DNA from 3 places in the Metallumcola ferriviriculae genome. Region 3 is predicted to be linked to each of the others. Evidence: riboswitches for the same ligand, from Rfam matches in the RefSeq annotation. Region 3 holds a riboswitch; each other region holds the start of a gene.
The links. A riboswitch is a leader RNA that binds a small molecule or an ion and turns the genes downstream of it on or off. The one in region 3 is predicted to bind cyclic di-GMP.
Positions count from the first base shown of each region.

Region 1: another riboswitch for cyclic di-GMP. It lies ahead of MFMK1_RS07700 (O-antigen ligase family protein); the one in region 3 lies ahead of MFMK1_RS04980 (HD-GYP domain-containing protein).
Region 2: another riboswitch for cyclic di-GMP. It lies ahead of MFMK1_RS07405 (LytR/AlgR family response regulator transcription factor); the one in region 3 lies ahead of MFMK1_RS04980 (HD-GYP domain-containing protein).

Region 1 is NZ_CP121694.1:1,536,795-1,544,479, reverse strand. Features, by position in the region: gene cpaB (Flp pilus assembly protein CpaB) at 1-499, opposite strand, end outside; gene MFMK1_RS07720 (pilus assembly protein TadG-related protein) at 548-1,642, opposite strand; gene MFMK1_RS07715 (TadE/TadG family type IV pilus assembly protein) at 1,649-2,074, opposite strand; gene MFMK1_RS07710 (A24 family peptidase) at 2,079-2,591, opposite strand; gene MFMK1_RS07705 (Flp family type IVb pilin) at 2,645-2,809, opposite strand; gene MFMK1_RS07700 (O-antigen ligase family protein) at 2,897-4,210, opposite strand; cyclic di-GMP riboswitch class II at 4,264-4,348, opposite strand; gene MFMK1_RS07695 (hypothetical protein) at 4,708-4,881, shown strand; tRNA gene MFMK1_RS07690 (tRNA-Leu) at 4,928-5,014, opposite strand; gene MFMK1_RS07685 (copper transporter) at 5,096-5,956, opposite strand; gene MFMK1_RS07680 (ABC transporter substrate-binding protein) at 6,046-7,497, opposite strand; gene MFMK1_RS07675 (nicotinate phosphoribosyltransferase) at 7,598-7,685, opposite strand, start outside.
Region 2 is NZ_CP121694.1:1,486,056-1,493,740, reverse strand. Features, by position in the region: gene MFMK1_RS07465 (hypothetical protein) at 1-60, shown strand, start outside; gene MFMK1_RS07460 (YbjQ family protein) at 41-361, shown strand; gene MFMK1_RS07455 (hypothetical protein) at 682-831, shown strand; gene MFMK1_RS07450 (helix-turn-helix transcriptional regulator) at 855-1,049, shown strand; gene MFMK1_RS07445 (DUF6773 family protein) at 1,112-1,531, shown strand; gene MFMK1_RS07440 (hypothetical protein) at 1,554-1,715, shown strand; gene MFMK1_RS07435 (YIEGIA family protein) at 1,962-2,873, shown strand; gene MFMK1_RS07430 (capping complex subunit for YIEGIA) at 2,877-3,080, shown strand; gene MFMK1_RS18470 (2Fe-2S iron-sulfur cluster-binding protein) at 3,198-3,968, opposite strand; gene MFMK1_RS07415 (hypothetical protein) at 3,965-4,102, opposite strand; gene MFMK1_RS07410 (hypothetical protein) at 4,458-4,727, opposite strand; cyclic di-GMP riboswitch class I at 5,072-5,156, shown strand; gene MFMK1_RS07405 (LytR/AlgR family response regulator transcription factor) at 5,232-5,627, shown strand; gene MFMK1_RS07400 (hypothetical protein) at 5,733-5,906, shown strand; gene MFMK1_RS07395 (cytochrome c3 family protein) at 6,058-6,528, opposite strand; gene MFMK1_RS07390 (NapC/NirT family cytochrome c) at 6,759-7,235, shown strand; gene hcp (hydroxylamine reductase) at 7,402-7,685, opposite strand, start outside.
Region 3 is NZ_CP121694.1:989,757-997,441, forward strand. Features, by position in the region: gene MFMK1_RS04960 (ABC transporter permease) at 1-237, shown strand, start outside; gene MFMK1_RS04965 (ABC transporter permease) at 242-1,363, shown strand; gene MFMK1_RS04970 (ABC transporter ATP-binding protein) at 1,378-2,061, shown strand; gene MFMK1_RS04975 (ATP-binding protein) at 2,141-3,445, opposite strand; gene MFMK1_RS04980 (HD-GYP domain-containing protein) at 3,654-4,367, opposite strand; cyclic di-GMP riboswitch class I at 4,348-4,431, opposite strand; gene MFMK1_RS04985 (LytR/AlgR family response regulator transcription factor) at 4,621-5,346, opposite strand; gene MFMK1_RS04990 (cyclic lactone autoinducer peptide) at 5,359-5,490, opposite strand; gene MFMK1_RS04995 (accessory gene regulator ArgB-like protein) at 5,490-6,113, opposite strand; gene MFMK1_RS05000 (sensor histidine kinase) at 6,073-6,954, opposite strand; gene MFMK1_RS05005 (hypothetical protein) at 6,947-7,438, opposite strand.

The DNA of each region.
Region 1 (7,685 bases), 550 kb from region 3:
TCAAAACCTCGGGCTTAGCCTCTTCGCCCGGTTCAAACTTAAATATCCCAAGAACATCTATATAATGACCCGGTTTTATATGACCTCCCACTCCAATCAAAGGATTAACCGAGATAGTAATCGCCCTTTTCCCCTCGGGTATTCGATATGGTAATTCATTACTGGTTGCAGAAGAAGCTAGTTTGGTCGTTAATATTAACTCGTCAGCTAATAGGCTGACAGTTGTAAACTGGCCAATAGCCTCTTCGATTGTTTTAACAGCTTGAGGGTGTATCAATTCTTTAGGTACATCTACCTCTTTAAGCATAGATTTATCTACCTTTGTTCCTTCGGGGATTGGCTTGCTGGCAGCTACCATAGTAGCTAGTACTTCCGCTTTCTTCTGGGCCATAACTGCTTGCTCTTCAACTTGAACTAAATAGTTACGTACCAGAAAAGCCAAAACACCGGCTAGAATAATTGTTAATATAAAGATGATGCGGGCTTTAGAATTTTTCATGCGTAAAACTCCTTTTGTGATTGATAACAGACACCCTACAATTATGCTCTATTCAATCAACATCACTGACTGCACAGTGTAATCTAACATGTTCGGCATAATGTCCTCTGGATTTAATACATCAATAAAGGCTCCCACTAAAGTTATTTCGTCGCCATTATGAACATAGCTGTCTAAAAAAAAGGCAGCAAAGCCAACTATTGTAACGGTAGAGCTTCCATTTTCACCAATGCTATTAACGATGGGAGTATAAACTAATCTTGAGCAGTCTTCATGTTGTTCTAAATGCTCTTTTACTCTGGCTTCATAATAATTGGTAAAAGTGTCCCCTTCTGGTATATAAGTCTCAAGGTCGTAAGTAGAAGCGTTACATAACGACAACCTGTTGTCTATGGCATCTGCAGCTAGACCAACACTTACCCCCGTTTTAGTTTCTATTGTTTCTTCCGCTTCCAACGTACCAGGGTACCCGTGTTCTAAATAATAAGATAAAGTATTTCCCCCGACACCCTCATACGCCCCAAAGTCTAACCAGCCGAAATTACCGTTGGCACCACCACCGGGCCCCAAAGTCATTTCGTACTGACGCCACTGAACATAGTTCCCATCAGTCGGATCATCAGGATCATCAACAATTGCCACAGGTATTAATCCCCCTGTTTGCTTACTAGCTGAACCAACTTGAGCAACAGCAGTTACAGGAACAAGGGTTAAGTCCTTGCCAAGCACCCTGGCAAAGTATAAGTTTGTGTTTAGCTCAATATCAACTTTAGCCTTACTAAGGCTCTCAGGAAAACTGACTATCATTTTTCCCTGCTCGTTGCTGGAATTAAGGGAAATATCTGCAGTATAGTTACTGGTATTACTAACTGATATCCCATTTAAACCAACATATTTCACCGCAGCTTCAAATGCTGCTTTCTTCTTTTGCTCTTCCTTTGTTGCATTCAAGTTTTTCGGTGGATTTTTCGACAGTTCAATTGCTGAAGCTAAAGCGGTTGCATCAGCCACATCCTGCAATCTTGTATGTCGGTAATATAAATAACCACCGTCTATTGCCAAGGCAGCAAAGCCAAATAGTACAACTATAGTTAAAGCAACCAGCACAAGTGCCGAACCTTTTTCTTCTCTAAAATGTTGCATTCTCAACTACTCCCTTCTCATTGACATGGTTGCACTAATTTCAAAAGGATTACCAAGTACTGTACTGATAACGGGCGTGATTATCTTAAACGGATAATTTAGTTTTATCTCTACCCAGAGATCTTTCTTATCTGCACTTTCTTCAAGGTTTAGTACGTAATTACCAGTGACGTCCAGCTCGGTTGGATCTAACATAGTAAAACGCCCTTTGATATAATCCTTTGTCTTATCTACGATTAACACCGCATCTATCTCTGTATGAACCGCAGCATAACGCGCTCCATCTCTTGCGGCGTTTTGCAACTCCAGATAACCAGCAAAAAGCCGGCCTCCTTCCATAATGCCCAGCAAAAGGAATATTAAAAAAGGGAGGATTAAAGTTAATTCGACTAGGCTTTGACCTTTCGTATCATTCCTAAATTTAAAAAACATTAAATCACCTCAAAGCATATGTAGCTAACGTACCTACTAGAATGGCCACGGCATAAGGAAGATAAAGCCCTGATGGTGCAAAAACCAAACCCTTTGTCCCTGACCCATTCTTAATTCCTAAAATATATGAAGTAGTAGTAAAGGTTATGTTACTTATAACCACCCTCAACTGACCTTTAATCAGGGAATAACTCAAGGCCATCACCCCTCCCGCTAAAGCGCTGTAAAGAAATGCCCAAATAACAAAATCCACACCATTGATAGCGCCAACTGCTGCAAGGAGTTTAACATCGCCACCGCCGATAACACCCATAATAAAGGGAATAAGCAGCGGTCCTATTCCAAGTGCCGCTCCAAAGATACTTTCCCTTAATCCTAACCAGCTGTTTAAATATGAATTAAGAATAATTCCAAAAACAATTGCTGGTAAGGTTACTTTATTGGGGATGCGGTGTTCTTTTATGTCCCAAAAAGTACATGTTAATACTATAAGTAAAGTAACTAATACTTGGTACATAATAACCTCCGTTTATTGGTAAAAAGGGCCCTTTCGGGCCCTCTGCCCTCAAACTATGACAGTTCACTTGTGACGTCTTCGAACTTCTCTTTGATTGTCGTGCCCAAAGGTCCTAAAGCAGCCATTACAACAATGGCAATTAAGGCAATTATCAAAGCATATTCCACCATACCCTGACCGGACTCCTCATTTATCAAACGCTTAAGTAAATTGCTCACCTACACTCCTCCTTTCTCAAATAGTTTTTAGATACCGCCAATACATTCGAATTTAACTTTTCTATATAAAACCAATATATGGCAGTACTAACAATTTAATTTTTTTCCTATAGCAGGCCGGGCTACGTTGTTCATCTCAAACCACTTGCCTTTGGCCGGTACACTTTCTTGCAAAGATGCAGTCTGAGCCTCTTTGGCCAATTGCATTACCAATGCCGATCCCACCCATACCCCAAACACCCCTCTAGATAAATGAAATAAGATATTAGTATTTGCCTGGATGATTACAGCACCCGCCCCGCAGATGAAACCGACGATTAATGCATCTCCCCTAGACCCCAACTTATACCACAACATAAAGCTCTGTTTTGCCACAGCGACCAGTAAACCCATAAAAAGAGCAAACCCGATTATACCTGTCTCTGCAAGAATTTTTAAAAAAGAACTATGCGGATTTCGTGCTGGTCTTCCTCTATCCAGGTACGGATATTTAGCCAAATATATGTCATGCAGATTGTAGTAATTTCCTATGCCCACACCGTCCATCGGGTTATCTCTAAACATTTGCAGTGCAGTCAACCACAGCTGAATACGGTATTGCCCATTGGCAGTTTCATGTTCTTTCAATATGCTTAAAGCCCTATCCCCGACTGCCATTCCATTGGTCACGAAAATATCTCGATTTCCTACAGGTGTAAAAAGCCATGTGTAAGCCATTATATAAATGATAAGAAATATCAATAATTTTTTATCTTTCATTACAGCCATAACTACCAAGGATATTATAGCTGCTATCCAACCCCCGCGAGTATAAGTGACCACCAGCGCGGTACTTACTACAGTAGCGAGAATTCCCCAAAAGAATCTCTGATCAACTCTCTTTCCATACTTAAAGCCGATTAGAATTGGCAGGTAAAAAATTAGATATCCGGCTAAGTGATTGGCATTGTGTAAGGTAAAATAGGTGCGCTGATGCAGAACGTAGTGCTGCCAAATACTCATAACTGCAATTAATGCCGCTCCATAACATGCCGTTCTGAATATTCTTATAACTTCATCTTCTTTTAAGTCGGCATGACTGACTATGTAAAAGACCAAGCCTGAATTTAGCAACCAGAGGAAATCCCTCATTGAATCCGGTAGGTTTACGGTTTTTAATAGACTGATTGCCCCCCAAATTATCAAAGCAAAGAAGACGATGTCCACCTTAGTAGGCTTTAAATCCAACTTCCTCTGGGTAAGTCTTAATAAAAAGCCGATACCGAGCAGTAAAGTAGCTAAATCAGTAATGGTTATCGTAATTGAACCCAAAGAGAATTCCGGATATAGCAGCGGTACCAGTACCACAGTTAAACCTAAAAATACTAAAAGTAATTCATCTAAGGCCCTAGCATTCTTCATCTTAACGCCTCCACGCTTACCAAATAAAAAAAGCCACTAATCTAAATTTCGCTTTAGATAGTGGCCGGTTGCATCACTCACTCCTGGCTACCTAGATGCCCAACTTATCGGCAGCCGATCATTGTTTCCACAAACTTTATCTGTTTTTACAAATGTTAACAGATGTTTGTGGGGTCGTCCGTAAAAGTTTGTCGGTGATGAAAACTTATTAACGACTTGCTAATGATATTTCTGACAAATAACATGGAAATTTTTTACTGCTTTTTGCCTCAAATTGACGTTTCCCTTGGAAATGTGTTCCCAATATATGTAAAGCATTGTCGTATCATTGTTGAACTTTTAGGCATTCGACAAAATAAATTTACTAATTGCCCCCTAAAATTAGTAAATTAACACGAACTTATTTATGTAGCTTATTTTTTGGTTATCGCCCAACACTTACCAATATTTAACCTTGTCTATTGGGGAAAACTTATGGTTGAAGGGTGGGATAAACCATGGATAGTCGAGAAATTAAGCTTAAGCGAGATCATCCGGAAAAACCGAAAGAATTCTTCACCTTTGATCTTGGTGAAAAGATGGAAAATAGGATCGTTCTGCCCGAAGAAAAAATTTCCCCTTGGGAGGTTCTAACAGAAGAAGTCACCTGGGATCCCGGGGTGAGTGATTAAACTAAATCCAAAATAAACCTCGCAGTGAAAACTGCGAGGTTTATTTTGGTGCAGGAGGCGGGACTTGAACCCGCACGCCCAATTGGACACATGCCCCTCAAACATGCCTGTCTGCCGATTCCAGCACTCCTGCATATTCTTTTTAAAGCTTAGTGAGTCACCTACATATTATAACCAAACTATTCAATCCTTGTCAACAACCATAAAAAGGCAGTCAGTCAAACTCCGGCAGCAGTGCTTTAGCGGTAGGCTTAATACCATAATGCCCGGGCCTTCCCTCTAACAAAAAGGTCAAGGCAGTTTGGCCAATGACCAAGTCAATATTATCCACAGTACTAATACCTTCCAGTTGGTAATATGGCATATAGGAAAATCCTACTTGGCTGTATTCCGTACCCACCACTATCTTTTCCTGTTCCTTAAATCCCCGAATGAGCGGAATATCGAAGTTCTTTACCCAGTCAGGGTTTTCCGTCTCTGAACCCCCTACCACTAACACAATATCCGGTTTGGTATCATTGTGTGGAGTGTGAATTTCAAAAATGCCTCGACTCTGCCATGCCTGCAGCGGGTCATTTACCTTGCCCGAAATTGCAAATTCCACCAGCTGTTTCGCCAGAATCTTGGCTTCAGAAAAGCTGATATCCGCCTTTGTCACAGCAGTGTCCTCTTCTTCACCATCGCCCTTTTCCATCGGCAGCGGCACTGTTATTACCGGACTAATTTCTAACCCAGACAATGATAAATCCGCTGCCAAGTCAGAAACTTTACCGCTGCCAGTGACAATTAATGCCGCCTGAATACCCTGCAGCCGCCCACTGACCAGCAGCGGGTAAATATCGTGGGCAAATTTACTATAATTATCGGTAGTCGCTTTAAATACAGCCATTTCCTGCCTGGATGTACGATTTTGCTCCCTTAAGGCGGCAAAATCAATCTCCAAACTGTCAATCATCTGTTTTTGCTGCTGGACCAGCATTTGATCGCTAACCATAGTAGTGCCCACCAGAATACCCAATGCTAAAGCTAAGAATACAGCAACTAGTGTCGTGATATGATAACGAAAATCAATCATGCCCAGCCTCCCGCATAAAACGCTATAATAAATGAGTCATAACCTTAATAGTAAATAACTCCCACTTATTATAACTCTTAGACGCATACTTATTCACCGTCGGCAGGGTGGTATGATGCTAGGTCTAAGTACCCCCAATCAGATAAAGGAACATCTATCTTTCTAACATATAAAGCTTGACGCAGCGCCAGCAGTGGTATCAATTTGCTTTGGGCAGCAAAATTGCGACTCAATAATTCAATGTGCTCGCGGGAGTTTTCGCTAACACCCCGTGGAAGCGTTCCCTTTTCTAAATTATGCCTTTGCCACAGCTCAAGAACTGCGTTAGGGTGTTGATAGGGCTCAGTCCAGATGATTAATCTCAAGTCCGCCACTTTATCCTGCTCTACCGGCTCCACCAAAATCCCTTTATCCTCAAGTTGGGCGAGAGTCTGCTGTCTTATGCTTATGCTTAATTGCCGAGACTCACTCCAAGTCAGATCGGCCAACCCTGCCTCCAGCAGTGCCGCTGCTCCTTGGGGATAAACCACATCAGATACACTGACACCGCCACCGGTTTTTGGCAAATAACGGTACATCGGTAGATGTAAGCCCTTAAGTGCCCGGGATACCTCACGTCTATCTATTAATCCGGCCAGGGATTGACGCATGGCAGGTTCCTTGAAAACTACCGGGTTAAAGGATAAAAATATGCCGCTGCTAAGTTTGTTTATTTTTAGTAAACTATCCATATTCATCTCATGCCCTATAGTTAAAAGACCTTGGTCAAGCCCTTGAACCATGTCAACCCTGCGACTTTGCATATCGGTCAAAGCATCCTCAGGAAGATAATTAAACCATATCTCCCAGCGCTCCACTGCCGGCAAATCGCCCTGATATTTTTTATTAGCTGCCAGAGTGATCCATTGGCCGTCAGCCCACTCCTGCACAAAATACGGTCCCGTCCCCGCTTCCAGTCTAGTAGGCTCGAAATATGTTCCCGCCTGAAATCCCGGGTTTTCCAATTTACCGGCGGAAAGCACTGAAGCCCGCGGCCCGGCTAAGGCTGCCAGCATTTCTTCCTTGCTGCGGCGCCATGTTAGCAATAAGGTATAGTTGTCCTCCACCTTGACCACATCTATGGGGGAAAGCCACGGTTCCTGGTATGATGTTAACCAGCGCTCAAGAGATGCTCTTACCACTTCCGCATCAAGTGGAGTCCCGTCCTGGAAAGCAATTCCTGATTTAATTGTAAATATTAACCCGGTGCCATCTTCATTATCAGTAAACTTTTCCGCTAATAGTGGTTGATACCTTCGGGTACTCTCATCAAATTCGACTAGACCTTGATATATCGCTTGAGCAATTTGAAATTCCATGGGTGAATTAATCTTCAGCGGGTCCAAACTGCCTATTTCTTCAGTGGACGCTATCTTTACCTCAGTCAATACTGCTTGTTTTTCCGATTGTGGTTGTGGCGATTTGGGCGGTTCCGCAGGGCGGGTACAGCCCACCGTCAACAGCAGCACTGTCAGCATAATAATCCAACTATTAATACGCACTGTTATCTCTCCCGAATTTCAGATATAAATTTAAAAAAATACGCCGCTCACCTGCGCTGCACTGGACTTTTCAATAAAAAAGGAGAAGCCGGTGCTTCCCCTACAGCAGTTTTTCCAACCGTTGGTTTTCCGCAATGCCTGGGATACGCCCCCGTTTGGCAATGGGTTTGCCGCCAACTTCCTTAATA
Region 2 (7,685 bases), 500 kb from region 3:
TTAATTAGAGAGAGGATTAAAGATAAGGAGGCGGAAAAAGATGATCTTAACAAATATTGATTATGTACCGAGCTACGAAGTAACTGAAGTATTAGATTTAGTTAAAGGAAGCACCATTAGAGCAAAACACGTGGGAAAAGATCTATTGGCTATGTTTAGACAACTTGTTGGCGGTGAGTTGAAGGAGTACAGTGAAATGATCAACGAATCACGGAAAATTTCTACCGCCAAAATGGTGGCGGAAGCGGAAAAACTAGGCGCTGATGCAGTTATTAATATTCGTTTCACCACATCCAACGTAATGCAGGGGGCGGCGGAAATACTTGTTTACGGTACTGCGGTAAAACTAAATAAAAAATAGTTTTAATTACTTCCTGTCTCCCAACTTTTAAGATTTGAGGTTTGTGCAGATTAAGAAAAGCTGCCCAAACCTTTTTTATTGCCATCTTGGACTCCTAGTAGTCCATTTCTCTTATATGAGTTAGGCTGCCTTTATACACCCCGCCCTGAATGTAGTTGCCAAAGTTATGCCCTCTCCCCTCCTGCCACTGTTAATCAATAAAATTCTTACCATAAACTGACATAGTAAATTATAAACTGCAAAATGCAATATATAGTTTACATTTAGTCGCATATATATTATAATGACTATAAGAAAAAAACTCTTTTGGGGTGATATGGGTGACGATTTTTAACAGGTCTACGATAGTGGATGAAACCTTTTTCGCATCTTTAATGATCTATTGCCCCTTTTTTATCGCCTTTATGGTAATAACCGATGCCGTAGCTCGAAAGGCCAGTAAAAAAAGCTGGGAAGATTGGGATGATTAAATCATATACTGGATGTGAGCAATATGAAGAACATTAAAATGAAAATGGCTCGAGTGGAAAAAGACCTGTCCCAAGAAGAGTTGGCAAAAATAGTTGGAGTATCAAGACAAACAATAGGTCTGATTGAGTCGGGGAAATACAATCCTACCCTCAATTTATGTATCTCGATTTGTAAAGCACTGTCTAAAACACTCAACGATCTGTTTTGGGAAGATTAGTTTATCCAGGCATGACTACTGACAGATATTAGTTTGAATTCGTAATTTAGGGGGCATAAATTTTGAAAAGGCAATTTGACGAGCGTATTGTGGAAACCAAAAGGAAAATTAGTTCCAGGGCATTTTATATTATGCTATGGGGTTTCCTGGTTGTTACCCTTTACCGGCAGTTTTATCTTAACCAGGAATTCAGTGACTATGGTGACTATTTTATTATCTGGATCGCTGCTTCGTTTTATGTTGCTTTTGGCGAGGTTCTGCAGGGAGTTAATCCCTTTGGTAGCAGCCGCTACAAGTTTTGGGCGGTGCCATTGATGATGGCAGGCTCAATCTTAGCAGTACAGATTTTCCAGGGAACAGTGGTATCGTTTGTAGAAGGGGTTCTTACATTTGTTATAGCTTTAATTTGCAGCAGCGTGACATTGTATGTCTTGTTCCTTCTTTACCGGCGGTGGGAAAAAAGAAATGTCGATAGTGATTAGTATATTTAGGGGGGGTATAAAAATGAAAACAGCTCTTACGGGCAGCGCGATAATTTGGGCGGCAGTTATTTTTGGTGCGGCTGTTGCGGCACCCGAATCTTTCGGTAAACTGATACCAATATTAGGCGGCGGTGCTGCCGCGCATGTAATAATTTTGGGTAGTCTCGCTCGTAAAAAGGTCTAGTGCCGGACAATATTACGTATCTATAACGCGGTGTTTGGCAAGCCAATAGCTTACGGGTTTCAACAAATGTTGAAGCCCTTTTTGTTGTTTATTATTAAATGGTTGGTAACAGGGCTACTCCTTAATGCTCCCCTCTACTTTAGAACGACAACAAAAAGATTTCTATCCCATTTAGAATTAGAAAACCCAATACTGTGGATAATATTTGGTGAGGCCACACTAGAATTAATCCAGGAGGCGCGCTTAGTGAATCAAGGTTTAATCACCTCTCACCAAATATTAATGATCATTACCGGTACTGTAATCGGTACATTTGCCCGGACAATCACTCTAAAAGAGGATTATCGGCAGTACCCCAGCTACCCCAACGGATATCTAATTCACCTTGTAATAGGATTTATTGCAGCTGCTTTAGGTGCAGTTGCTATTCCTGCTTTGGTAACAAAGAACTTCGTCGCTGTGACTTTTCTCGCTTTGGCAATCCAGCAGTTTCGGGAAGTAAGAAAAATGGAAGCGACAAGCCTGGCAAACTTGGAGCAGACTGAGTTCACAAAGCGGGGAGCAGCATACATTGACGGTATTTCTAAAACATTTGAGGCCCGAAACTACGTCGCCCTGCTGGTATCCTTCAGCACCAGTCTGACAATGCAATTTTTTAACAAGTTATGGTTGGTATTAGACATGGGTATTGGCATCGCAGTGGGACTGACAGTGCTCTACCTGCTTCACCGGCTTTCCAAGGGTAAAACGGTAGGTGATATAGCTGACGTTAAAGAAGCAAAGATAACCATGAAGAACGATGAGTTATATGTTGATGATATCTACGTTACCAATCTTGTCGGTCTCGAGCGGGGGCAGCAATTGGTTTCCGAAGAAGGGCTGGCAGTAATCATCTACCCTCGGGAAGAGCGTTTCCGCATCATGCTGGACAATTTCGGCCAAAGGCAGGCCATACTTTTTGATGCCGCCCGATCCCTGGGGGTAAAAAGATATAGTTTTACCCGTAAAGATTATCAAAAGGGCCGCCTGGTCATCATGATAGTGCCTATTGAGGGCGAAATTGAACGCATGATTCGAACGGTTAAGAACACTCCATTATTGGAAGCCATTCGGAAAACACCACATGTAATGGATACCAATCTGGCAGGGAGGGAATAATCCGTGAGCGAAAATATAGGAAAACCTAAGGCAGAAATTTTGGCTATAATCACTTTAAATAAAGAACGGGTGTTAGGCGGTAAGCAGCTGACCCTGTTAGCCCAAAATGAAGAGGAACAAAAAAATATGACTCTGGAAATTGCCAAAGGAATTAAGGCAGATGTGATAAAGATGAAAACCGGAGATTACTTGATAGTACAGGTATAAAACCACAGTGAAAACTATCAGGCCAACGGGCAAACCGCTGGCCTTTTTTGTAAGTTGTAAATTTAGGTTATGGATAGTTTCCTATTAAGTGCGAATGGCATGAAATTCTTTTATTTTTTAGCTCGATTGCCCGGCCAATACAGCTTTCACTGCATTTTTTATTTCTTCATAACCGGTACACCTACAGAGATTTGATTGCAGCCAGGCCTGGATAGTTAGGTCGTCCGCATCGGGATGAATTGTTGCTAACGAGTGACATACCATTAAAAATCCTGAGGTACAATAGCCGCATTGAAACGCCCAATTGTCTACAAAAGCTTGTTGGACAAGGGCCCCTTGTAACCCTTCCACAGTAGTTATCTCATGATCCACCGCCTCTACTGCCAGCATCAGACAGGACTTGATGGGCCAACCATCAACCAGCACCGTACATGCACCGCAATCCCCGTTTTCACAGCCTGGCTTTGGTCCGGTAAGGCCTAATTGGTTACGAAGAGCGTGAAGCAGTGGCAGTATCGCTTCATGATAAATAATGGTGCCGGCGATATTTCCCCCCAAGGTAATTTTACCCTGGACCGAATGATCAGCAATCCTTCCTCCTGCAGCACCCAGCATGGGGAATAAGCCGGACTCGCCAATGTCCGTCAAGGTTACGCCTGCGCCGATTACTAATTGATCTCCCTCAAATTCCATCTTTCTGCATTCGGGAATTCCCTTGATGTCAATCACAGCCTTAGTAAAGAAATTATTTACCCTGGCCATGGTAATTATCTCCGTACCGCCGCCGTAATAGACCGGCTTTTTCCCCTCCGATTCCAAAACACGATATATTTCCAGGGCCTCTTCAAGGAATTCCGGCTTATAGTATTCAAAATCATGAGCTATCACTGCATGCTACCCCCTTTTTGTTTCCATATGGCTTCCGGAGTAAGCGGCAAAAAGTTTAGCTCAACCTGGGCTGCAGATGATAGTGCATTGGCCAATGCCCCTCCCATAAGTAAAATCACGCTGATTAACTTCACGGAGTTCCGCCAAGTTGGATCGAAGTACTGAAAAACTACTTTTCCTTCATTCTGGTAGAAGCTGATGGCGCTGCCGACTATATATGAAGAAGCACTACAGGATATTGACACTTATGCCGATTGGAAGCAAAATTTTTTCTCAATTAAATCCAACGACTGAGTTAGCTATCGAAAGTTTAGATATACGCTCCGTTAAGGACATAGCAACTTTAAAGGGCTTTTAGACAAGTTACAAGTGACCCTGCAGCTCGCCGCCGCAGGGTCACTTAATATTAGTATCATTTAATTCTTCTGTCATTTAGGAAATTGTCACTCCTTTGTCACCGGTTAGATACCCGGTATTGATACCCCTTTTTCAGCCAAAAAGTTTACCTTTAAGTACCTCCCAGCTGCCTAATGCTGAAGCAGCTACAAGCAAGCTGTTTAGAAAATAAAGAAGTAAATCCCGTAGATTGAACTGGCCCGTGGCCATAGATGTAGAAATAATAATCAAGTATGCTACTGCCAAGGCCATCCAGCGTGTTGGCACACTTCTTATCGGTCCCATTCCTTTTAAAAATTCCACAACCAAAACAGTCGCTGTAACCGCACCGGCCAAAGTACCTAAAATACCATAGGTAAACATTTAAATTCACCCCCCTCCAAAGTTTTTTAAGTAAGTTCACCTTACCCATACCTTGATGAGAGTTAAACTAGGGGTCTAAATAAAGCTTATCATAACCATGGAATGCCCGCTTCTAACCTTGTACCAAACCTCCATTTGCTTGTCTAAAACTTCACATATATACACCGAATCTAAAAGTATTAAAAGAGCAAGTTCTAAGTCGGGCGGCGATGAAGGTGGTACTATTAGGATAAACCGCAGAAAATAGGGCTTTATCACTCTAAATGTAGGAAATAAAACCTATCTTCTTGCAGGAAAAATATACCTAATAATGGAATTTACCTAAGTAAGAGAATACAAATCTATCTCGATAATGGCAAACTCGCTAAAAAGCGGGGGCGCAAAGCTATAGGGCCTAAACCCTTAGGGGCATGGCAGCCAGTTGCCGAAGGATGTGCAGACTAATGAGGCTATCCTTTCGGGTAGTTTTTTTCATTGAAGGTAATTTTGACGGAGGTGAACAGGTTGAGCACAGTTGCAATTAAAAAATCTGATAAACCTATAAATTCCATCAGAAAAAAGATTATAAATAAACTTGCATTAAAAATCGAACGTAACCTCATCTTTCTTGAAACAAATGATATTGTCTTTATTAGCCGCAAAAATAGGAAGACTATAATCTATGCTACCGATGGCAATGCAATATACATTAATGAAACTCTGGAAAACCTCGAACAACGCTTGAGCCAGGAAACATTCTTCCGATCACACAAAAGTTATATCATTAACCTCGATAAAGTCGTGGAAATTCAGCCTTGGTCCCGAGGAAGTTATCTTGTAATTTTCAGTAAAACAAGGAATGTGGCGTACATGACTGCCGATAAATATAAAAAATTACAGGAAACTTTAAACCTGGAATAAACCCTTTCGGAGAATTAATCCTTTTTTGGTAGAAACATTTTGAAACCTAACTACCCCAAATGCAAATACTATAGAAAAGTCATTTAAATGGAGGTGCTTAACCGCATGAAAACTCGTAATACCACAAGCTGGGTAGTTACAGGTTTAGGAGCTGCCGTAACCACTGTCGGCGTGACAGCCTTTTCCGGGCCAATTGCTGCCGGGATAGCTGGATTTGGTGCAGCTCATGTTGTCCTTGGCGTTTTAGACATGTACAGACCTACTATTAAAAACAGATAATAAAATAGGTGATCCCCTGTAGTTGCCTTTAGCTGCCGGGGATCACCTATTTTTTATCAAAATCAATTACATTTCTAAGTTATTTCCCAATAATCCTAACCTCATGACGCGGTCAATAAAAAAAATACGGGGAGTTTCCCGCAATTTTTCTCTACCCATGGCACTTCTGGCAAATATCTCTAGACGGCAATTTGTCATTTTTATCTGGGTCATGCCCAATACCCTTATGGCAGCTGACACAGGTGAATTCCATTGCGAAGTGCTTTTCGTTGTGAGGGCCGCCCTTACCTTTAATATCGTGGCAGGCTAGGCACCTTTGAGAAAATTCCCAGGTATCCGCTTCGGCTTTCGGCTCGATCTGGGGGTTAGTAAAATGTACGTATACTTCCCGTAATCCCTTTGCCTTAGTCCTTATTAAGCCGTCTATTCCGGGTTCAGCGTGGCATTTGAGGCATGAAATATCCTGATGAAAGCCGGTCTGCCATGCTTCATAGACCATGCCCATCTCATGGCAGTTGTAGCAAAAGCGCGGCTGCGAAGAAAATTCCACACCAAGAATTGTCACTGCGATAAGTAAAAATCCCGAAACCAGGATTATCAATTTTAAATTTCTTTTAGCCACTTTACTGCCTCCCATTTTTGTGCTTTATCTAGTCTTAATTTTCCCTGATTGGCATAAAGCAGACTGCAAAGTATTTGACATAGATGCAAAGTAATTCAATATAAAAGAAAATCTTGTTTTTTTGGAATTATTCTCTAGACAAGTTTGTTGGCCACGGTCAAAACGCTGAATTATATGTCGAATACTGTCTATACTAATGGCAAACGCCGCGTTGAAGGAGCTTTTGGTGCATGATCAAATTCTTATTAAAAGCATTGGGGTATCTCGGCATTATTTTTCTTTTTGGCATAGCTGCATTTTTTGCAACTTATGGGGCTACATCCTCCACCGATTTTTGTAAAAGCTGCCACGAAGTTAAACCGTTTGTAGAGTCTTGGGAGCAGTCCCCGCATCAGGAAGTTCACTGTTTCGGCTGTCACGAGTACCAGCGGCCAGGAGGCTTCATCGAGTCAAAAGCACGAGGGTTAAGCTATCTTGTCGCCTATTATACCCAAAAAGACCCTATACCTGTGAAAGGTATTTTTTATGAAAGCAAGTGCATCTCGTGCCATTTAGGCAGCAATAAGGATTTTCCTGAAGCACCGCTCCTGCCCAAAGAGCCTGTGGATCATGGAGACCTTATCACCCGGCAACGACCGTGTACTGAATGTCATCAGAACACCGGCCATGAACATTACTTTGGTCTCGAAGAAAGATTGGCTAAGTAAAAATCCTTGGCTTAAGCAGGTCCAAATTTAATGAAGGCTTGGCGCATACTGCCTTCACGCACAGCCGGGTTCAGCGGGTGTGGCAGTATTCCTGACCGGCATAGACGAAAAAAGAGAGCGGCTTTGCTTTTTAGCCGCTCTCTTTCCGATTGCATTATTATTTTGTTTAGCCCAACATTTTTTCCAAATCAGCTTTTGCATCGCCACTGGTGAGCTGTAGATTGAAGTTGTCCTGCAGCACTTTTACTACTCCTTCAGTGAGGAATTCCGGTGCTTTAGGCCCTACGTAAACGTTCTTAACTCCAAGGCTAAATAATCCTAAGAGAATAGCCACGGCCTTTTGCTCAAACCAGGAAAGTACGATGGACAGCGGCAGATCGTTGACACCGCAGTCAAAAGCATCAGCAAGAGCCAGGGCAATTTTCACCGCAGAGCCGGAGTTATTACACT
Region 3 (7,685 bases):
ATTTTTTTAGCAGAAGCTGTATTGCTGGGTTTAATCGGCGGTACCGTCGGTTATGTGGTGGGTTTTGGCTTTGCGCAAATAATTGGGCAGACGGTTTTTTCCGCCGCTGTTACGTTTAAATTACTTGTAGTACCGCTGGTACTTCTATTATCTGTGGGAGTAGGCATTTTGGGTACTGTGTTGACTATGGGTAACGTATTAAAACTGCAGCCGGCAGAAGTGCTGCACGGGAGGTGAGCCTATGGGAAAGACCGATATGTACCTGCGTTTAATTAGAGGCGCGGTACTTAAAAGAAGATCACGAATATTGATATCTCTGCTGGCTGTTGCTCTTGGTGCAGCGGTGGTATCTGCAATGGTAAGTGTTTACTATGACATGGAAGTGAAGATGCATAGAGAGCTCAGAACCTATGGTGCCAATGTCGCCGTGGCTCCGGCCAGCGGCCAGCAATACATAGGTCAGGCAGAATTAGAAAGATTAACAGCCTCTGTACCTAAGAATAAATTGATAGGGTTTAATTCATATCTGTATGGCGTTGTGACGGTGGATGGTCAGCGATTGGTCGCGGCAGGGACACATTTTGACCAGGCGACCAAGGTTAGCCCTTATTGGAAAGTAGAGGGAGCATGGCCGTCAGCCGGCAAGGTGTTGGTTGGTAAAGCTGCTGCGGAGAAACTACAAGTTAAAGTGGGGGATAAACTGCTGCTGGCAGCTGAAAAGAGTACTGGCCGGATGGCACTAGAAATTTCCGGTATCTTAAGTACTGGCGCGATAGAAGATAACCAGCTATTCATGGATATGGAGATGGCCGAAGGACTTTTTGGCTTACCTGGTCAAGTAAATATTGCGTATGGGAGTATCCTTGCAGATGCCCAGTGGGTGGAAAAATGGGCTGTGAATAATTCTGACTCTAAAACTTATGACGCAAGGCCTATTAGAAAGATTTCTCAGGCGGAAGGTAATATTTTGGAAAGAATTAGTGCCTTGGTATACTTGCTAGTGATAGTTATTTTAGTCTCTACTTTATTATGTTTAGCCAGTACGGCTATGGCTATGGTGCTGGAAAGGCGGCAGGAAATTGCCCTTAAAAAGGCACTAGGTGCTGACAATGTGTCGATAATGAAAGAGTTTTTTGGTGAAAGCATTATTCTTGGAGTGGTGGGTGGTTTTCTTGGTTGGCTGCTTGGACTGGCGCTGGCGCAGGCCATCGGCTATAGTGTTTTTTCGTCAGGAGTGACAGTTCGCTGGCAGGTGATGCCTGTAGTGCTGGGGACAGCAGTATTGTTAAGCTGCTCAGCAAGTCTATTACCTATTAGAAAGGCAATCGCAGTGCAGCCGGCGGTAGTGTTGAAAGGTGATTAAGAAGGAGGAGGAAAATGGATCCAATTTTGTCTTTAAGTAATGTATCCAAGATATATGCTTCTGTTCATGCCTTGGATGATGTCAGTGTCAATGTTGATGAGGGAGAATGGGTAGCGGTGATGGGCCCTTCCGGTTCTGGAAAGACTACCATGATGAATGTGATCGGTTGTATGGACGTTCCGACCCAGGGCGGCGTCCGTATCAATGGGATTGAAACGGGTAAATTAACGCCTCGGCAGTTAACTAAACTGCGGCGGGAAAAGATAGGATTGGTTTTTCAGCAGTTTCATCTGGTGCCGCACCTTACTGCTGTGGAAAACATTATGCTTGCACAATATTATCACAGCATACCTGATGAAAAGGAGGCACTGAAGGCCTTGCAAAGGGTCGGGTTGGTGGAAAGGGCGCAGCACCTACCAAAACAGCTGTCTGGTGGTGAGCAACAGCGGGTCTGCATCGCTCGAGCACTGATTAATTACCCGGACATTATCTTGGCAGATGAACCTACCGGGAACCTTGATAAGGTCAATGAGCAGATTGTGATAGACTTATTTAAAAAGCTTCACCAGGAAGGACATACTATTGTAATGGTGACTCATGATCCTAAAATGGGGCAGCTTGCCCAGCGGCGAATTGAATTAGAACACGGTAAAATTTTGCGGATTGGGGCGGTTAATAAGATAATTATGTCTGGGTAACCGGGCGTGGCTGCAGCGTTTTTGCTAAACTAAATGTGGGCCATACCAAGGGCATCAAGCTCCATTCACGTGCTTCTTATTATTTTGAAGTGGCAGGAAGTTTTATAAAGAAAATTGTACCCTTATCATGGTCTGTTTCAAACCAAATCTTTCCGCCATGTTTCTTTATTGTCACTTGAACCATGTAGAGACCCAAGCCGTTGCCGCCCTGCCGCTCATAAACAAAGGGCTCGAAAAGGGTTCCTTGAATATTCTCTGAAATTCCTGGCCCATTGTCTTCAATTTTAATCGAAAATTCATTATTCAGAAAGCTGGTAGAAACAAATAATTTTCCTCCGGAATCTAACACTTGCACAGCATTTAAAAGCAGATTGTAGATTGCTCTTTTAAAGGCTTTAACCTGCAGCGTAGCAAGAGCTTCACCCTCTATTGAACTAGTAAGAATTATGCCCTTGTATTTGCACAAAAAAGCTATTTCTCCAAGTACTTGTTGCACTACGTTACTGGGGTTTTCCTCTTCAAATCTTTCTTCGCTATATAAGCCCAGTACGTCTTCCATCATATCCGCCAGGTAGTCTATTTGTGCAACAATTTCTCTGAAATATCCCCGTTCTTTTTCGGTGACCGCATTTGTTACGCCCAACTGACTGATACCTTTAATAACAGTCATAGGATTTTTCAAGTCATGTACGGCTGTTGCCAGTAATTTATCCGTTGAAGCTGAGAGGTTACTTTTAGTTATAGCTTTCTCAGCATGGCGGTCAATAAGAGTCTGTTCAATTGATCCGGCAGAGGTTAAGGCTGATATAAGTTTTATTGGGTCAGGGAATTCCGCAGGAACAGTGACACCTATTGCACCTATAATACTACCTTCTTTATTTCTGAGGGGAACGCCCAAACATCTATAAGAATGATATATTAAACAATAGTGGTCTTCGCCGCATACTATTACAGGTTCCCCAGTAACTAAGGCGGTACCGAGACCGTTATTTCCTATCGTTTCTTCGGCCCAATTAGCTCCTAGACAAAGAGCTGTATCTTCCCCACCCAGTTTTTGGGGAGTGCCATATGCGTCAATAATCCACCCTTTATTATCGGAAAGTACCACCATATGGTGAGTGCCATATAAGCTTAAAGAAAGTTGCTGTAAATACGGCTTTGCTGCTTCAATTAAATCTTTGTTTGCATCTCTTTTCGCCCGCAGTTCTTCTTCACGCAGGATTTTACAATTAACGTTGCCAGGGTCTATACCAAGTTTTTTACAGCGTATCCATGACTCTGCCGTAAAGCGTTTTATATTTGTTTTTTGGAGTACAGCTTCCCATTCTTTAAGTTCTTCATTAGTCTGAGGATAATGAAACTTATAGGTTACCATCTTTAGCATGATCCTCCATAAACATATTTTTAACTTCCGGCCCCAGAGATGTTGCCACGGTTATGGGGGGGCACGCTTCTTGGGGAGGGGTTTCAGGCATTTTCCCAGGATGAATTGCTTCCAGTATGAAGTTGCATTAATGGGGAATATTTTTCTGCTGTGGATATCGCCCCAACGTGTTTTGGTATAAATCTAGACAGGGGATCGTATTCATTTTTTAATGGTGGGAATATTTTTTAAATGGTTTTTCCATGCAGATAATCTCTATAAATTTATTAACCAAATAACTATCAAATTGAATATTACTATTATTTTTAAGTTCATTAAAACAGTCTTTTAAAGATCGTTTTTTTTGGTATGGTCTTGCGGATATCATTGCATCAAAGGCGTCAGCTATACTAATAATTTTTGCACCTAACGAAATCTGGTCCCGGTTCATTCCGTAGTACCCAGTACCGTCCATTTTTTCGTGATGTTGACCAACAATAGGCAATATATTAGACGCCCATGGATATTTGGTTAAGGCAAGCATTCCGTTCTTTGGATGTAGTTTTACCAGTTCCCATTCTGTATGTGTTAGCTTGCTTGGCTTATCAAGTATAGCAGTTGGTGTATATATCTTACCAATATCATGCAACAAAGCTCCTAGGGTAATTTTTACTAGTTCATTATGAGAAAGCTTTAATTTAGCAGCTAATAAGTAGGAAAGCAGCGAAACATTTAAACTGTGTTGAAAGGTTAGGAAGTGGTACTTATTAATCTTTTCTATCAACGTTACTATACTTTTAACAGCAGTTTCGTCAAATTCAGCTTCCTTTACTTCATTAATTTTTAGTTTGTTTAAGACATAGAATAAATCGGGCACAGGAAACGCTTGTTGTCGTAAAACAGGAATCAAGATACTTGCTCCTTTCGGCAGCTCGGCAGCCATAGTTTTCACCGTAGGCCCATAGCTTTGCGCCCTTGTCTTTCGAACAAGTTTGCCTTTATCGTAATATCATGCATAACAATATTTTGCCAAATTCGACAACACTGTTCAACCTAGTGGTTGCATATAACCATCTATCGTGCTTAATTAACCAATTGTCTGGGGTGTTAAAGCAAGTTGTTTACAGGGATGTTAATTTTAGGATATTCTTTCGGCCCAGCTAAAGTCTATGAAAGTAATAAGTTCACCCCTTCAATTAGAATGAAGGGGTGAACTCATTTTTCAGCTTTTCAAATTGATACCTGCTCATTAAGGCCTTCTTGTCATAATTCAAGAACTCAATTTCGTAAGACCTATTGCCTAAGTCAATAACTTTTAGTATCTTTTTTTTGTTTACAATGAATGATTGATGTACTCGCAAGAAAACATCCTTATCCATGGCAGTTTCCATTTCGTTAAGCGTCTGTTGAACTTTACAAATATCGAAGTCGGAATGTACTAATGCCTCTTTTCCTAACTTTTCAATAAAGATAATATCTTGCGGATCAACAAAAAAGGTTCCGTGTTTATTTTTTAAGATTAGTTTACCACTTTTTTCTTTTCTTCTTTTTAGGCGTTGGGCAAGCGAAGACAACACATCGTTAATCTTTTCTTTTTTTATTGGTTTTAAAATGTACTCAAAGGGATGTACCGCAAAAGAATCAATAGCATACTTAGAATAACCGGTGATAAAAACAAATTCCATATCTGGATAGATATTGTACAACATTTTTGCCGTATCTATTCCGTTTAAGTTTTCTTCTGCGTTCAATTCTATATCCAACATTGCTACATTTGGTTTATATTTGTATGTCAGCTCAATGGCTTCCTTCCCACTTGAGGTAGCTATAACTTCTGATACTAGTGGACTTTGCTGGATAATCTGTTTCAGGTATCTCTTTGTATAGTGTTCATCTTCTAGAAGCAAAACCGTAAACAACACAATATCAATCCTTTACTTTAAAGCTTCAGGAACATCGGGTTCGTATAGTGACCACCAACTTTGTGTACTTACACCCATCAGCGCAGTAAACAGCGCTACTGAGGCCAGACTGGATAGGCTCCATACTTTAATTTTTTTCAACATTAGTTTTCACCTCCTTTATTTGGTATATCTAATAAATTATCAATAAATCTAATTGGTTTATACCCGAAGGGTGTCATTAGCAACGAACTAGCACCCAGACCCACTAAAAGGGCAAAGGCCTCCTGCCTTCTATCAAACATTAACAATATCAAGGAAGCGGTTACTATTCCCAGCAAAATTCTTATTGTCTTGATCTTTTGTTGTGCTCTTAATTTAGGATTAACGATGGTTTTTTTTTCAGTTCCTGCAGGGACCCAGCGGTAAACTGTTTGGGCAGTCACCAGCGTCACAAAGAGAAGAAAGAAGAGTAGAAAATTATCAGTTACGTTTACCAGTGACAACCGAGCTAATATCAGCAGCATCAGCACACCTAAAACCAGGCATCGTAGGTAAGTACTCAAATGTACGCCGCCGCCAAAAAGGCGCATTGGGATAAATGATAACAAAACAAATAACATTGGCCAGCTGATGCCCAAAAAGTATGAAAGGATAAGCAGGCTGATTAACTTAGTGAAAGAGCCTAAAATAATTTCCAGGCCGTATGCATAAACCTCGATTTGTTGATCAGTTTCAATATTGTGACTAATGGCTTGCGCCAGAACTAAGGACAGCTTTTTTATCACCTTTATCACCCTTCACTGGTATGGAGACAATAAAAGTAGTTTTTTCTTTTAGAATGACTTTTATATTTCCATTGTATTTTGAAACCAATTTTTTCACCAAATGTAAGCCATAGCCTCTGGCTTCCGAAAGTTTTGTAGTATAACCGGCATTAAATATTTTGGTCGAATTTTTTTCCGATATAGTCACTCCACTGTTGGAAACATAAAAGTTGATATAACCATTTTCCTTTTTTATCTCTACGGAGACGCGTTTTTTGCCTTTAAGTGGTAACACAGCCTCCAATGCGTTATCTATCAGATTACCTAAAATGCTGCATAATTCCCAAGAATTTACATGAAGACGGGACAAATCACATTTTACGTTAAAAGCAAATTCAATCCCTTTACTTTCCCCGACCTGTTGTTTAGTATTTAACAGAGCGGTTAAAGCGGGGTGCCCTACTTGAATTGTATCCTGTAAATACCAATATTCCTCCACCAACTCCTCTAGATAAGACTCTGCCGCTTCTATTTCCCCCAGATAGATCATGGCCTGAAGAGTTTGGATATGTCTTGTATGTTCGTGTTTCTGTGATTGTAGTAATGTCAGTAAGGTTTCAATGTTACTAAGGTGTTCTTTCAACAAGCTGACTTCGGTAATTTTCTTTGTATTTTCCTCATGTTTTTTAATTGATAAAATAATCAGCACAGTTAAAACGGCAATAATAATATCTATATAAGGCAATAGCCGTTCTAAAGCATAAAAACTTTTTTCTATGTAAACATAATGATTTACCATAAGTATAAAAAAAGTCTGTAACAAAATAATTATAATTGCCCAATAATTGCTGTATTTACTCAAGGTTCTCATTCCTAATATTCTCGCTAAGGTCATAGAGAACGAAATCGAATTTAACTACAATTATATATAGTAAAATCATAAGAACAGCAGAGGGGATAAACAGCCCAAAATTCCACCAAGGATTGGTTTTCGTAATATCTAGGTCAATTGATAAGGTATTAAATAAAATCGGCAGGGTTAGAAATTGTGTAACACCAGTCAACAGAGCGCCAGTCATAACACAGATAAATCCTTTTAGAAGCGGTACCTGAGAAAAAGCGTATAATAATAAGGTTCCGAACACCAACATAACTATTGTATGTAACCCGAAGAAAACAGGTAATAACCTTGCCAAATAGCCGACAAAAGCAGTTAAGAAGGAAATTAGCAGCAACTGTTTAACGGTTATCTTAATATTAAACAGTCTTAAGCTTAGTGACAGCAGTAGAAACGTTTCCGGCACACTTTCGACTAAAGCAATATACCAAGGTATAGGATGAACCAAAGGAACTCCCCCTAAAATTTAATTTGATATATTACTTAGGGACTTTGTACTAATTCTCCTTTTTTCAACACTTTCTTTCAAAAAAGTGTATTTAACCACATAACCGACATATTTAACCATTTTCATGAAACTACCCAGTGATGTTATGGTGCTTTTTCCCCAACACCTGACAACGTGACATAAATGAAGAACAAACTATCTAGACCCTTACCAACTTGAGGAATTAAATTCCTGGCAGGAATTGGCT